2 regions of the Streptomyces sp. NPDC001604 genome follow, and region 2 is predicted to be linked to the other one. Evidence: predicted binding sites of a transcription regulator. Region 2 holds the regulator's gene; the other holds the start of a gene.

Region 1 (7,575 bases), on a different contig from region 2:
GAACACGATCGCCAAGTCGCTGGCCATCGGCAACCCGGCGGACGGTCCCTATGTGCTGGACATCGCCCGCCGTACCGGTGGGGCGGTGGAGGACGTGAACGACGAGCAGATCGTGGACGCGATTCGGCTGCTCGCCCGGACCGAGGGGATCTTCGCGGAGACCGCCGGTGGGGTGACCGTGGGCGTGACGCGCAAGCTCATCGAGAACGGCGTGCTCGACCCGACCCTGACGACGGTCGTCCTCAACACCGGTGATGGTCTGAAGACGCTGGATGCGGTGGCCGACACCGGGCTCACCGCGACGATTCGGCCGAGCCTCGAGTCGTTCCGCGAGGCTGGACTCGCGTAGTCGCGCCCCGCGGCGGAGCCGCAATCGGACACAGCCCCGCGCGCCCCTAAATCCCTGACCGGAGGTTCATCGTGAGCGTCAACGTTCGTATCCCCACCATCCTGCGTACCTACACCGGCGGGCAGGCCGAGGTCACCGCCGAAGGCGGCACCCTCGGCGAGGTCATCGCCGATCTCGAGAAGAACCACACCGGGATCGCCGCTCGCGTTCTCGACGACCAGGGCAAGCTGCGCCGCTTCGTCAACGTCTACGTGAACGACGACGACGTGCGGTTCGAGCAGGGGCTGGAGACGGCGACTCCGGACGGGGCGGGCGTCTCGATCATTCCGGCCGTCGCCGGAGGCTGACCGGAAACAGGTCGAACGACCGATTATTACCGTAGGTAACGTCGGTTACGAAGTGTTCATCGAATTGCCCCCTCCGTGAGAGAAGCGGAGGGGGCAATTCTGCATGGTTGAGCACGGTACAGTTGGGGAACCGCTCGACTCCGCTTGCCGCATGCATATGAGTTCTCGCTTCTCGGGCAGCGAGAAGTAGCCAAAGTGTGCAGGTTTTTTGCGTCTTATGCTCCATTTATGGGGCCCGACTTGCCCTGAATCCGGGTGAATTCTCCCTAAAGTCCCGACCGGTCGTGCCCGGAATTCTCGTCCGATTGACCTGTTGCAGACGGCAGTTGGACAGATACATTCAGCCGCGGTCGACGCGTTCCGGCGCACGCCCCCAACCGTGGGGGGTGAGGTCTGACCCGGATCCGCGAAGTGTGGATCTGTGCAAGGGCCAGTAATAGGGGAGTTAGGCATGGCTCAGGGCACCGTCAAGTGGTTCAACGCGGAGAAGGGGTACGGCTTCATCGCGGTCGACGGTGGTGCGGATGTTTTCGTCCACTACAGTGCGATTCAGATGGACGGCTACCGCACCCTGGAAGAGGGTCAGCGGGTCGATTTCGAGATCTCGCAGGGCCAGAAGGGGCCGCAGGCGGACATGGTCCGTCTGGCGGCCGGCTGAAGCACGCGCCGGGTTAATCGCAGCGACGTTCTTCTGTTCTTGATCGAAGGGTCCGCACCTCACGGGGCGGGCCCTTCGGCATGTCCGGGACGGGGCGGGCGCGGCCCAGCCTCCGAGAGCCGCTTGCGCCCGCCCGTCGCCCGACCACCACCCCTCAACGAGCCCGCTCCGCGGGCGCACCTTGCGCCCACCCGTCGCCCGACCACCACCCCTCAACGAGCCCGCTCCGCGGGCGCACCTTGCACTCGGTGGGGTCGAGTGCTAATCATTGGCGTTAGCACTCTGAAGGTGAGAGTGACAAAGATGGACCGGGTCGGTGAGGCCCGCAGGCCGGGTGGGGCAAGGAACCCACGGGTCGGCGAGCCGTCCGTCGCGGGCGCGGGCGCGGTCCGAAGGAATCACCCCCAGTCCTGGAGGGACCACTTCACATGGCCAAGATCATCGCGTTCGACGAGGAGGCGCGGCGCGGCCTCGAGCGCGGCATGAACCAGCTCGCGGACGCCGTGAAGGTGACGCTCGGCCCCAAGGGCCGCAACGTCGTCCTCGAGAAGAAGTGGGGCGCCCCCACGATCACCAACGATGGTGTCTCCATCGCCAAGGAGATCGAACTCGAGGACCCGTACGAGAAGATCGGCGCCGAGCTGGTCAAGGAAGTCGCCAAGAAGACGGACGACGTCGCCGGTGACGGTACGACCACCGCGACCGTCCTCGCCCAGGCGCTCGTCAAGGAAGGCCTGCGCAACGTAGCCGCCGGCGCCAACCCGATGGCCCTCAAGCGCGGTATCGAGAAGGCCGTCGAGGCCGTCTCCGGTGCCCTCCTCGAGCAGGCCAAGGATGTCGAGACCAAGGAGCAGATCGCTTCCACGGCCTCCATCTCCGCCGCCGACACCCAGATCGGCGAGCTCATCGCCGAGGCCATGGACAAGGTCGGCAAGGAAGGCGTCATCACCGTCGAGGAGTCCCAGACCTTCGGTCTGGAGCTGGAGCTCACCGAGGGTATGCGCTTCGACAAGGGCTACATCTCGGCGTACTTCGCCACCGACATGGAGCGGATGGAGGCGTCGCTCGACGACCCGTACATCCTGATCGCCAACTCCAAGATCAGCTCCGTCAAGGACCTGCTCCCGCTCCTGGAGAAGGTCATGCAGTCGGGCAAGCCGCTGCTGATCATCGCCGAGGACGTCGAGGGCGAGGCCCTGTCGACCCTGGTCGTCAACAAGATCCGCGGCACCTTCAAGTCCGTCGCGGTCAAGGCCCCCGGCTTCGGTGACCGCCGCAAGGCGATGCTGAACGACATCGCCATCCTCACGGGCGGCGAGGTCATCTCCGAGGAGGTCGGTCTCAAGCTCGAGAACACCTCCCTCGACCTGCTGGGCCGCGCCCGCAAGGTGGTCATCACCAAGGACGAGACCACCATCGTCGACGGCGCCGGCTCCACGGAGCAGGTGCAGGGCCGGGTCAACCAGATCCGCGCCGAGATCGAGAACAGCGACTCGGACTACGACCGCGAGAAGCTGCAGGAGCGCCTGGCGAAGCTCGCCGGCGGTGTCGCGGTCATCAAGGCCGGTGCCGCCACCGAGGTGGAGCTCAAGGAGCGCAAGCACCGCATCGAGGACGCCGTCCGCAACGCGAAGGCCGCCGTCGAGGAGGGCATCGTCGCCGGTGGTGGCGTCGCGCTCATCCAGGCGTCCACCGTCTTCGAGAAGCTGGACCTGGAGGGTGACGAGGCGACCGGCGCCCAGGCCGTGAAGCTCGCGCTCGAGGCCCCGCTGAAGCAGATCGCCGTCAACGCCGGCCTCGAGGGCGGTGTCGTGGTGGAGAAGGTGCGCAACCTGACCCCGGGCCACGGCCTGAACGCCGCGACCGGCGAGTACGTCGACCTGGTCAAGGAAGGCATCATCGACCCGGCGAAGGTCACGCGCTCTGCCCTGCAGAACGCCGCCTCCATCGCCGCGCTCTTCCTCACCACCGAGGCCGTCATCGCCGACAAGCCGGAGAAGGCCGCCGCGCCCGCCGGTGGCGGTATGCCGGGCGGTGACATGGACTTCTGATCGGCCTCCGGCTGATCCGGGTTCCCACCGAGGGCGGCACTCCCTGGAAACAGGGGGTGCCGCCCTCGGGCGTGTCAGAGGTCATAGGAGAATTGCTTCAGCGGGTGCAACAATGCGTGTGCACATACCAGTCTGGGTCAATGCAGCCATCGCACGAGGAGCCCACCCACGTGACCACCGCCCCCTCCCGCGCCGCCGAGGTCCTCTCCCGGCCCACCGCGATCAACGGCCTGACCGTCCCCAACCGCATCGTCATGGCACCCATGACGCGCATGTTCTCCCCGGGCGGCATCCCCGGTGAGGACGTGGTGTCGTACTACGCCCGCCGGGCCGCCGCCGGCGTCGGGCTGATCGTCACCGAGGGCACCTACGTCGGCCACGAGTCGGCCGGCAACAGCGACCGCGTCCCCCGGTTCCACGGCGAGGAGCAGCTCGCCGGCTGGCAGAAGGTCGCCGAGGCGGTGCATGCGGCGGGCGGCACGATCGTTCCGCAGCTGTGGCACATCGGCACGGTCCGCAACCAGGGCGACGCTCCCTACCCGGACGCCCCCTCGCACGGCCCCTCCGGTCTGCGCGTCACCGGCGTCGAGGACGCGACGCCCATGACGCAGGCCGACATCGACGCCGTCATCGGTGCGTTCGTCGAGTCCGCGGTCGCCGCCGAGCGCATCGGCTTCGACGGCATAGAACTGCATGGCGCGCACGGCTACCTCCTCGACCAGTTCCTGTGGGCCGGCACCAACCGTCGTACGGACGCGTACGGCGGCGACCCCGTGGCCCGTACGAAGTTCGCGGCGGAGATCGTGGCGGCCGTACGGGAGGCCGTGTCGCCGGAGTTCCCGATTCTGTTCCGGTACTCGCAGTGGAAGCAGGAGGCGTACGACGCCCGTCTTGCCGAGACGCCGGAGGAGCTGGAGGCGATCCTCGCGCCGTTGGCCGCGGCCGGTGTGGATGCGTTCCACGCCTCCACGCGGCGGTACTGGCTGCCGGAGTTCGAGGGCTCCGACCTCAACCTCGCGGGCTGGACGAAGAAGCTGACGGGGCGGCCGACCATCACCGTCGGGTCGGTCGGGCTCGACGGGGACTTCATCCGCGGGTTCGCCGGGGAGGGGTCGCCCGTCCGGGGGATCGACGACCTTCTGGACCGGCTGGAGCGGGAGGAGTACGACTTCGTCGCTGTCGGGCGGGCGTTGCTGCAGGATCCCGAGTGGGCGGCGAAGGTGCTGGCCGGGCGGAGCGACGAGCTTGAGCCGTACTCGGCCGGTGCGCTGAAGACGCTGAGCTGAACTGAGCAGTGCGGGTCGGTGGGGGTGCGCGGCCCTGGGGGCTGCGCCCCCGGACCCCCATCGGCCTTCGGCCTCGTCGACGTTCTGGTTGCCGAGGTCAACTACGGCTAGCGTTCGGGGGCATGAGGATCCTGCACCTCTCCGACACTCACATCGAGCGTGCCGACGCCCCCAACAGGCACGGCGTCAACGCCACCGACTCCCTCCGTCTCATGCTCGCCGAACTGCGCCACCAGCGGGGCGTGGACGCGATCGTCGTCACCGGTGACCTCGCCGACGACGGGGCAGTGGAGGCGTACACGATCGTACGAGAGCTGGTGACCGGGTTCGCGCTGCCGCTGAACGCGCCCGTGTTCTGCACGACGGGCAACCACGACGAGCGCCGGGCCTTCGGGAAGGTGCTGGGCAGCGGGCATCTGGCTGCGGACGGGACCGAGCGGGCCGAGACCGTTCTCGAGTCCGCGGCGGGGGAGCGGGCGGCGGTCAGTGCGGTGGACGGGTGGCGTTTCGTCACCCTGGACTCGCTCGTGCCGGGCAAGGTGCACGGGTGGGTCGGTGCGGAGCAACTTGCCTGGCTACGGGATGTCTTGGCCACGCCCGCGCCCCATGGGACCGTCCTCGCGCTGCATCACCCGCCGATCGCCTTGGACATCGAGACCCAGCGCGTCTTCGGGCTGCGCAATCCTTCGGCCCTGGCGGAGGCGATTCGTGGCACCGACGTCCGGGTCGTGCTCACCGGGCACTTCCACCTCCAGCTCTTCGGGCTGCTCGCGGCGATCCCGGTGTGGGTCACACCGGGCGTGGTCAACCGCATCGACCTGACGACACCTCCCGGCACCGAACGCGCGGTGCGCGGGGCGTCGGCCTCGTTGGTGGAGCTGGGCGACGGTGCATCGGGCCCGATGTTCCACACCTTCCACGCGCGTGATCCGCGGGCCCACGAGACCGTGTACGAGATCGACGAGCAGCAGACGCGCGCATTGATCGAACGGCTCGGCAAGTTCCCAACCAGGAGTTGATGATGACGACCACTGTCGTGCGTACCGTCGGCGGAGCGGTGCGTGGGCGCCGTGAGGACGGGCTGACGGTGTTCCGCGGCATTCCGTTCGCCGAACCGCCCGTCGGGAAGGAGCGGTTCGGGGCGCCCCGGCCGGTGCGGGCCTGGGAGGGGACCCGGGAGGCGTACGAGTTCGGGCCGCCGCCTCCGCAGGAGTCCGGCTTCCAGGGGCGCAGGGCCGTGCTGAACGTTCCCGAGGGCGACGACTGGCTGACCGTCAATGTCTGGACCCCGGAGGCGGATCCGGGCGGTCTTCGGCCGGTGATGGTGTGGATCTACGGCGGCGCCTACAAGCTCGGGCACTCCGGCAGTCCCGGTTACGACGCCCAGCGCATCGCCCGTGACGGTGACGTGGTCGTCGTGACGCTCAACTACCGGGTGGGGATCGAGGGCTTCGCGCTCATCGAGGGGGCGCCTGCCAATCGGGGGCTGCTCGACCAGGTGGCTGCGCTGGAGTGGGTGCGGGACAACATTGAAGGGTTCGGCGGGGATCCCGGGCAGGTGACCGTCTTCGGTGAGTCCGCGGGGGCCGGGTCGGTGGCCTCGTTGCTGGCGATGCCGAGCGCGCGGGGGCTGTTCCGGCGGGCCGTCGCGCAGAGTGTGCCGGGGACCTACTTCTCCGGCGAGCTGGCCCGTGACATCGCTTCCGCCATCGCGGAGGAGACGGGCCTGCGGCCGACGGCGGCCGATCTCGCCACCGTCGATCCCCGGCAACTGACCTCGGTGGGCGAGGCGTTGAGCGCGCGGATGATGTCGTACGCGGACCGGTGGGGGCAGGTGGCCCCGACGGCGACCCCCTTCTCGCCGGTGGTCGACGGCGAGGTGCTGCCGTGCACGCCCTGGCAGGCGCTGAGGGCGGGTGCGGGGAAGGACGTCGACCTGCTCGTCGGGCACAACCGGGACGAGTTCCGGCTGTTCCTCGCCCTCGGAGGGATGCTGGGCAAGATCGGGGAGGAGCAGGCGGGCTGGGCGCTGCGGACGTTCGGGCCGGGCCCGGACGGGGAGCGGGCGTACCGCGCGGCCTTCCCGGAGGCCACGCCGGGTGAGCTGTTCGAGCGCGTGCAGACGGACTGGTTGTTCAACATGCCCTCCCTGCACCTGGCCGAGGCACAGCTCACGGGCGGCGGGCGTGCCCATGTCTACGAGCTGACCTGGGCGGCTCCCGGCGGCGGGGGCGGCCTCGGCGCCTGCCACGGGCTGGACATCCCGCTGCTGTTCGGCACGTTCCAGGCGGACCTGGGGCAACTGCTGTTCGCGGGTACGGGGGCCACCGCGGAGGGGGAGGCGCTGTCGTCGCGTTTCCGGGAGTCCTGGACGGCGTTCGCGCGGACGGGGGATCCGGGCTGGCCGGCGTTCGAGGCGGGGGAGCGCCTGGTCCAGGTGCTGGACGCCGGGCCGAAGGCGCAGGTCGGGCCGTATCCGGAGGAGATCTCGCGGCGGCTGTGGGAGGGGTACGAGTTCGCACCGCTCCCGCTGCTCAAGTAGGCGGCGCTAGAGGTTTCCGAGCGGCTCGATGTCGACCTTCACCGGTGTGCCCCAGACGCGCAGCACCTCGTAGTCGGTGAACTCGTGCACCAGCCGGTACGCCATTGCGGGGCGCGGGCCGCGGCGTTGAGCAGCGAGGTACAGCTCGGTCTCGCGGCGGTCCCGCCTCGGCGTGCCGCACAGGTGCCAGGTCTGGCCGTTCCACGCCTCCGCCAGCCAGCGCTGCTGGGGCTGCGGGCGGTCGGCGCTGACGCCGTATCGGGAAGGGACGGTCTCGGTGGTGTGCGCGGGTACGGGGCCGCCGTTGAACTCGGCGCGGCGGGCCGCCCGGCGCCGGGTCTC
Region 2 (7,575 bases):
CTGGAGGACGAGGCCATGGGCCGCGGCGGCTGGGCCGACGGCACCGGGGGCGCCGGGCCCCGCCTGGCCCGCGTCTGGCACTGCAGCGAGAACCGCATCGAGGAACTGCGCCGCGCCCTGGAGAAGGACCCGCCGCATCCGCCCGAGACGATGAGCGTCCCGCCCGCCGAGGGCAGCCGGGACTGGGGCAGGTCCGGGCCGGTCGTGTACCCCTGGCCCGGCGAGGCGCTCGACGTGCGCGACGAGCACGGCGCGGCGCTCGCCTACCGTCTGATCGCGGGCGGCCGGCCGCTCGGCACGCTCGTCATCGGACGCGCCGGGCTGCTGCGCTTCCCCGACGAGGTCACCGGGCTCGTGGAGGACCTCAGCCGCCGGGTGGCGCTCGCCATCGGCGCGGCCCGCCAGTACGCCCGCCAGGCCACCATCAGCCAGGTCCTGCAGCGCGGCCTGCTGCCCGCGGCCGTCGCCGAGATCCCCGGCGTACGCAGCGCCCTCGTCTACGAACCGTGCGACAAGGGCGGCCCCAGCGGCGACTTCTACGACCTCTTCCCGGCCGGCGACGGCCGCTGGTGCTTCGCCGTCGGCGACGTCCAGGGCAAGGGCCCCGAGGCCGCCGTCGTCATCGGCCTGGCCCGCCCCTGGCTGCGTCTCCTCGCCCGCGAGGGCTACCGCGTCACCGACGTCCTGGACCGCCTCAACCGCCTCCTCCTCGACGACGCGACCGAGGCCGCGGACGCCGCCGCCCGGGCCCTGGTACGGCCGCCCGCCCCCGGCGACGGCCCGCAGACCCGCTTCCTCTCCCTCCTCTACGGCGAGCTGACCCCCTTCGACGGCGGCATCCGCTGCACCCTCGCCTCCGCGGGCCACCCGCTCCCGCTGCTCCTCGGCCCCGACGGCAGCGTCCGTACGGTCGCCCGCCCGCAGACCCTGCTCGGCGTCGTCGAGGACGAGACGTACACCAGCGAGACCTTCGAGCTCCGCACCGGCGACAGCCTCCTGTGCGTCACGGACGGCGTGACCGAGCGCCGCTCCGGCTCCGACATGTTCGACGACGCCGACGGCCTCGCGACCGCCCTCTCCGGCTGCGCCGGGCTGAGCGCCGAGCTGATCGCGGAACGCATCCGCAGGCTGGTCCACGAGTTCGGCGGACGCCCGCCGGAGGACGACCTGGCGCTGCTGGTGCTGCAGGCGGAGTGAGCATTTCGTACGGTGCTGGACAATGGAAGGCATGCCTTCCGCACTCCCCGACGGCGAGCCGGTCCCCGCCGACGGCGCCCTCCCCGCCTCCGCGCTCGCCGGGGCCCCCGACCGCCCCCTCGGCTTCTACCTCCACGTCCCGTACTGCGCGACCCGCTGCGGCTACTGCGACTTCAACACCTACACCGCCACCGAGCTGCGCGGCACGGGCGGTGTCCTCGCCTCCCGCGACAACTACGCGGACACCCTGATCGACGAGATCCGCCTGGCGCGGAAGGTCCTGGGCGACGACCCGCGTCCCGTCCGGACGGTTTTCGTCGGCGGCGGCACGCCGACGCTCCTGGCCGCGGAGGATCTCGTACGGATGCTGGGGGCGATCCGGGACGAGTTCGGCCTGGCGGCGGACGCGGAGGTCACGACGGAGGCGAACCCGGAGTCGGTGGACCCGGCGTATCTGGCCGCGCTCCGGGAGGGCGGCTTCAACCGCGTCTCCTTCGGCATGCAGAGCGCGAAGCAGCATGTGCTGCGGGTGCTGGACCGGACGCACACGCCGGGGCGCCCGGAGGCCTGCGTCGCGGAGGCCCGCGCGGCGGGCTTCGAGCACGTGAACCTGGACCTGATCTACGGCACCCCGGGCGAGTCGGACGACGACTGGCGGGTGTCCCTGGAGGCGGCGCTCGGCGCCGGGCCGGACCACGTGTCGGCGTACGCGCTGATCGTCGAGGAGGGCACCCAGCTGGCGCGTCGCATCCGCCGGGGCGAGGTCCCGATGACGGACGACGACGTCCACGCGGACCGCTACCTGATCGCGGACGAGGTGATGTCTGCGGCTGGTTTCGACTGGTACGAGGTCTCCAACTGGGCCACCTCCGAGGCGGCCCGCTGCCTGCACAACGAGCTGTACTGGCGGGGTGCCGACTGGTGGGGCGCGGGCCCGGGCGCGCATTCCCACGTGGGCGGGGTGCGGTGGTGGAACGTGAAGCACCCGGGGGCGTACGCGGCGGCGCTGGCGGCGGGGAAGTCGCCGGGGGCGGGCCGGGAGCTCCTGTCGGAGGAGGACCGGCGGGTGGAGCGGATCCTGCTGGAGCTGCGGTTGCGGGAGGGGGCGCCGCTGTCCTTGCTGAGGGAGGAGGGCCGTGCGGCCTCCCGCCGGGCGCTGTCGGAGGGGCTGCTGCAGGAGAGCTCCTACGACGAGGGGCGGGCGGTGCTGACGCTGCGGGGGCGGCTGTTGGCGGATGCAGTGGTGCGGGACTTGGTGGATTGATCACCCGTGCGGGTGGTCGCCTCTGGTTGGGCCCTCGGGTGTCCGCGTCCCGTTTCTAGGGTGCCGTCATGAACGACTGGCAGGTGATCGAGTTCTTCGGCACGCTTGATGTCCCCGAGGGGATCAGGGCCGAGCTCTTGCGAGGGGACATCGTGATGACGAGATCCCCGGATCTGGTGCACAACTGCACGGTGGCGGAAGTCCAGGACGGCGTTCCGTACAGCCGTTGGCACAGGTTGCAGCGCCAGTACGTCGAGATGCACCGGGAAACAAGCGAGCCGGTCCCGGACATCGTGGTGCTCGAACGGAGTGCCTGCCCGGATTCCGGCCGCCTCGTCCCGGTCGAGGTAGTCACCATGCTGGTCGAGGTCGTGTCCAGGGCCAGCGCACACCGCGACTATGTGACCAAACGATCGATCTATGCCGGGTCTGGCGTACCGGTGTACCTGATCGTCGATCCGGCAGCGGCTGCCTGCCTCGTGCTCACCGAGCCGTACGGCAGCGGCGAGTGTGCCGACTATCGGTGTCAGCGCAGCTGGAGGTACGGGGAGACACTTCACCTGCCGGTGCTGAACATCGGCATCAACACCCGCGAGTTCAGGGCTGTGTTGGACCCGTGACGAAGTCGATCAGCTCCTCCACCCGCCCCAGCAGCTCCGGCTCCAGATCCTTGTAGGACCCCACCCGCTTCAGGATCGCCTGCCACACAGCCCCGGTGTTCTCCGACGGCCAGCCCAACGCCCGGCACACCCCCGTCTTCCAGTCCTGCCCGTGCGGCACCCGCGGCCACCCGGCGATCCCCAGCGACGACGGCTTCACCGCCTCCCAGATGTCGATGTACGGGTGGCCCACCACCAGCGCGTGCTCGCTCGTCACCGACTCCGCGATCCGCCACTCCTTCGTACCCGGCACGAGGTGGTCCACCAGCACCCCCAGCCGCGCATCCGGCCCCGGTGCGAACTCCTCCACGATCGACGGCAGGTCGTCCACGCCCTCCAGGTACTCCACGACCACGCCCTCGATCCGCAGGTCGTCACCCCAGACCTTCTCGACCAGCTCGGCGTCGTGCCGGCCCTCGACGTAGATCCGCCCGGCGCGGGCCACTCGCGCGCGTGCCCCGGGGACGGCCACCGAACCGGATGCCGTACGGGTGGGGCGTACAGGAGCCGCACCGGACGGTCGTACGAGCGTCACCACCCGCCCCTCCAGCAGGAACCCCCGCGGCTCCAGCGGAAACACCCGGTGCTTGCCGAAGCGGTCCTCCAGGGTCACCGTGCCCGCCTCGCAGCGGATCACCGCGCCGCAGAAGCCGGTGCCGGGCTCCTCGACCACCAGACCCGGTTCCGCCGGTACCTCCGGAACCGGCTTGGGCTTCTTCCACGGCGGGGTCAGATCGGCGGAGTACTGGCGCATTCGAGTGACGATAGGAGAAGCGGCCGGTCAGCGGCTACGACACGCCGAAACGTGCCGCCAGCTCGTCCCGCTGTCTCCGCACGAAGCCCGCATCCACCACCGCTCCGTGACCGGGCACGTACAGCGCGTCCTCCCCGCCCAGGTCGAGGAGCCGGTCCAGGGCGGCCGGCCAGTGCGACGGTACGGCGTCGGAACCGGCCTGCGGTTCGCCGGACTCCTCCACCAGGTCGCCGCAGAAGACGACCTCCGGGGAGCCGGGGACCAGGACCACGAGATCGTGGGCTGTGTGGCCGGGACCCACGTTCGCCAGCAGCACCTGCCGGCCGCCGCCCAGGTCGAGGGTCCACTCGCCGGAGACGTGATGCCGGGGCGCGACCAGGGCGTCCACCGCCTCCTCGGCCAGGTGTGCGTCCAGTCCGTTGCCCACCGCGTCCGCCCGCAGCTCCTCGCGCGCGTGCCGCGCCTCGAAGACCGCGTCCATGCCCACCGCGCCGTACACCTCCGCGCCCGCGAACGCCGCCGCGCCGAGGACATGGTCGAAATGGGGATGCGTGAGCGCGAGATGAGTCACACGGTGACCGGCGAGCTCCTGCGCCTCGGCACGCAACCGTGCGCCCTCCGCGAGACTCGACCCCGCGTCGATCAGGAGCGCCGTGCCCGCCCCGACGACCAGTCCCGTCGTGCAGTCCCAGCCCGGAAGACGGCACCGCCCGACTCCCGCCGCGAGCCGCTCCCACCCCAGCTCTTCCCAAGTCATCGTCATACGGCGACGCTAGCGGTACGCCCTGTTCAACAGGGACCGACCTTGCCCCGGGTGTACCCCACCGCCGTACACTGGCCGGTAACGGCTGGCACTCGGACGGACAGAGTGCCAGGCGAAGTGCCTGGGGGACGACTTCTGGAGGTGTGCGCTGGATGCTGAGTGAACGACGGCTGCAGGTACTGCGCGCCATCGTCCAGGACTATGTCGGCACCGAGGAACCGGTCGGGTCGAAGGCCCTGACCGAGCGGCACAACCTCGGCGTGTCCCCGGCGACGGTCCGCAACGACATGGCGGCCCTGGAGGACGAGGGTTTCATCGCCCAGCCGCACACCAGCGCGGGGCGCATCCCCACCGACAAGGGGTACCGCCTGTTCGTCGACAAGCTCGCGGGCGTCAAGCCGATGTCCGGGCCCGAGAAGCGGGCGATCCAGAACTTCCTCGACGGCGCCGTGGACCTCGACGACGTGGTGGCGCGGACGGTTCGGCTGCTCGCGCAGCTCACCCGGCAGGTCGCCGTCGTGCAGTACCCGTCCCTGACCCGTTCGACCGTGCGGCACGTGGAGCTGCTCTCGCTCGCCCCTGCGCGCGTGATGCTCGTGCTGATCACCGACACCGGGCGGGTCGAGCAGCGCATGGTCGACTGCCCGGCGCCGTTCGGGGAGGCCTCGCTCGCGGATCTGCGGGCGCGGCTCAACAGCAAGGTCGCGGGCCGCCGCTTCACCGACGTCCCGCGGCTCGTGGAAGACCTGCCCGAAGGCTTCGACGTCGAGGACCGGGGTACGGTCTCGACAGTGCTCTCCACACTTCTGGAGACACTGGTCGAGGAGAACGAGGAACGGCTGATGATCGGCGGCACCGCCAATCTGACCCGTTTCGGGCATGACTTCCCCCTCACCATCCGCCCCGTCCTGGAGGCGCTGGAGGAGCAGGTCGTGCTCCTCAAGTTGCTTGGCGAGGCGGGGGATTCGGGCATGACGGTGCGCATCGGGCACGAGAACGCCTATGAGGGACTCAACTCCACTTCCGTGGTGTCGGTCGGCTACGGTTCGGGCGGCGAAGCAGTCGCCAAGATGGGCGTGGTCGGACCGACCCGCATGGATTACCCGGGAACGATGGGAGCGGTACGCGCAGTGGCACGTTACGTCGGACAGATCCTGGCGGAGTCGTAAGTGGCCACGGACTACTACGCCGTTCTCGGCGTGCGTCGCGACGCGTCGCAGGAAGAGATCAAGAAGGCCTTCCGGCGGCTCGCGCGCGAGCTGCACCCGGACGTCAACCCGGACCCGAAGACCCAGGAGCGGTTCAAGGAGATCAACGCCGCTTACGAGGTGCTCTCCGACCCGCAGAAGAAGCAGGTCTACGACCTCGGCGGCGACCCCCTGTCCCAGGCGGGCGGCGGTGGCGCGGGCGGCTTCGGCGCGGGTGGCTTCGGGAACTTCTCGGACATCATGGACGCGTTCTTCGGTACGGCGTCGCAGCGCGGACCGCGTTCGCGTACGCGCCGGGGCCAGGACGCGATGATCCGGCTGGAGATCGAGCTCGACGAGGCGGCCTTCGGCACGACGAAGGACATCCAGGTCGACACGGCGATCGTCTGCTCCACCTGTAACGGTGAGGGCGCGGCGCCGGGCACCTCCGCCCAGACGTGTGACATGTGCCGCGGTCGCGGTGAGGTGTCGCAGGTGACGCGGTCCTTCCTGGGCCAGGTCATGACCTCGCGGCCGTGTCCCCAGTGCCAGGGCTTCGGCACCGTGGTGCCGACGCCGTGCCCGGAGTGCGCGGGCGACGGCCGGGTCCGGTCCCGCCGTACCCTCACGGTCAAGATCCCGGCCGGTGTCGACAACGGCACCCGCATCCAGCTCGCGGGCGAGGGCGAGGTCGGCCCCGGCGGCGGTCCCGCCGGTGACCTGTACGTCGAGATCCACGAGCTGCCGCACCCGACCTTCCAGCGGCGCGGCGACGACCTGCACTGCACGGTCACCATCCCGATGACGGCCGCGTCCCTCGGCACCAAGGTGCCGCTGGAGACGCTGGACGGCATGGAGGAGGTCGACATCCGGCCCGGCACCCAGTCCGGCCAGTCGATCCCGCTGCACGGGCGTGGCGTCACGCATCTGCGCGGTGGCGGGCGGGGTGACCTGATCGTCCATGTCGAGGTGCAGACGCCGACGAAGCTGGATCCCGAGCAGGAGCGGTTGCTGCGCGAGCTGGCGAAGCTGCGGGGTGAGGAGCGGCCGACGGGGCAGTTCCAGCCGGGGCAGCAAGGGTTGTTCTCGCGGTTGAAGGATGCGTTCAACGGGCGCTGACGGGTGGCTGCGGGCGGGCTGAAAGTGCAGGCTCGTGCCAAGGGGAAGGGCCGATTCGGACTTGTTCGGAGGACGTGACAACATGCCGTCATGTCCTCCGCACTGACCGATCTCTTCCCGCATCCGATCGTGCAGGCCCCCATGGCGGGCGGTGTCTCCGTGCCGCATCTGGCCGCCGCTGTGTGCGAGGCCGGCGGGCTCGGGTTCCTCGCCGCCGGGTACAAGACGGCCGACGGCATGTACCAGGAGATCAAGCAGCTCCGGGGGATCACGAACCGTCCCTTCGGCGTGAACCTCTTCATGCCGCAGCCCGAGTACGCCGACCCCGGTGCCGTGGAGATCTACGCCCACCAGCTGGCCGGGGAGGCCGGCTGGTACGAGACCGAGCTCGGCGATCCGGACAGCGGCCGTGACGACGCCTACGACTCCAAGGTCGCCGTGCTGCTGGACGACCCCGTGCCGGTGGTCTCCTTCCACTTCGGAGTGCCGAGCCGCGAGGTCCTCGACTCCCTCCGCCGGGTCGGCACTTTCACACTGGTCACCGCGACGACCCCCGAGGAGGCCCTCGCCGTGCAGCTGGCGGGCGCCGACGCGGTGATCGTGCAGGGCGTGGAGGCCGGCGGCCACCAGGG

The links. The regulator HrcA, encoded in region 2, represses chaperone genes, less so after heat shock. The targets are predictions, from matches to a motif close to TTNGCACTCNGNNNNNCNGAGTGCNAA.
Region 1: the regulator HrcA is predicted to act here: its motif matches at 1,593-1,619, upstream of groL (chaperonin GroEL).

What each region holds. Positions count from the first base shown of each region.
Region 1 covers NZ_JBIAUY010000028.1:13,528-21,102, forward strand. Annotated here, with positions in the region: gene thrC (threonine synthase) at 1-349, shown strand, start outside; gene ACFY1E_RS44620 (MoaD/ThiS family protein) at 421-696, shown strand; gene ACFY1E_RS44625 (cold-shock protein) at 1,148-1,354, shown strand; gene groL (chaperonin GroEL) at 1,783-3,405, shown strand; gene ACFY1E_RS44635 (NADH:flavin oxidoreductase) at 3,546-4,691, shown strand; gene ACFY1E_RS44640 (metallophosphoesterase family protein) at 4,814-5,710, shown strand; gene ACFY1E_RS44645 (carboxylesterase/lipase family protein) at 5,713-7,233, shown strand; gene ACFY1E_RS44650 (hypothetical protein) at 7,240-7,575, opposite strand, start outside.
Region 2 covers NZ_JBIAUY010000001.1:539,694-547,268, reverse strand. Annotated here, with positions in the region: gene ACFY1E_RS02585 (SpoIIE family protein phosphatase) at 1-1,197, shown strand, start outside; gene hemW (radical SAM family heme chaperone HemW) at 1,229-2,461, shown strand; gene ACFY1E_RS02575 (Uma2 family endonuclease) at 2,530-3,081, shown strand; gene ACFY1E_RS02570 (DUF3097 domain-containing protein) at 3,059-3,874, opposite strand; gene ACFY1E_RS02565 (MBL fold metallo-hydrolase) at 3,909-4,637, opposite strand; gene hrcA (heat-inducible transcriptional repressor HrcA) at 4,790-5,806, shown strand; gene dnaJ (molecular chaperone DnaJ) at 5,807-6,943, shown strand; gene ACFY1E_RS02550 (nitronate monooxygenase) at 7,034-7,575, shown strand, end outside.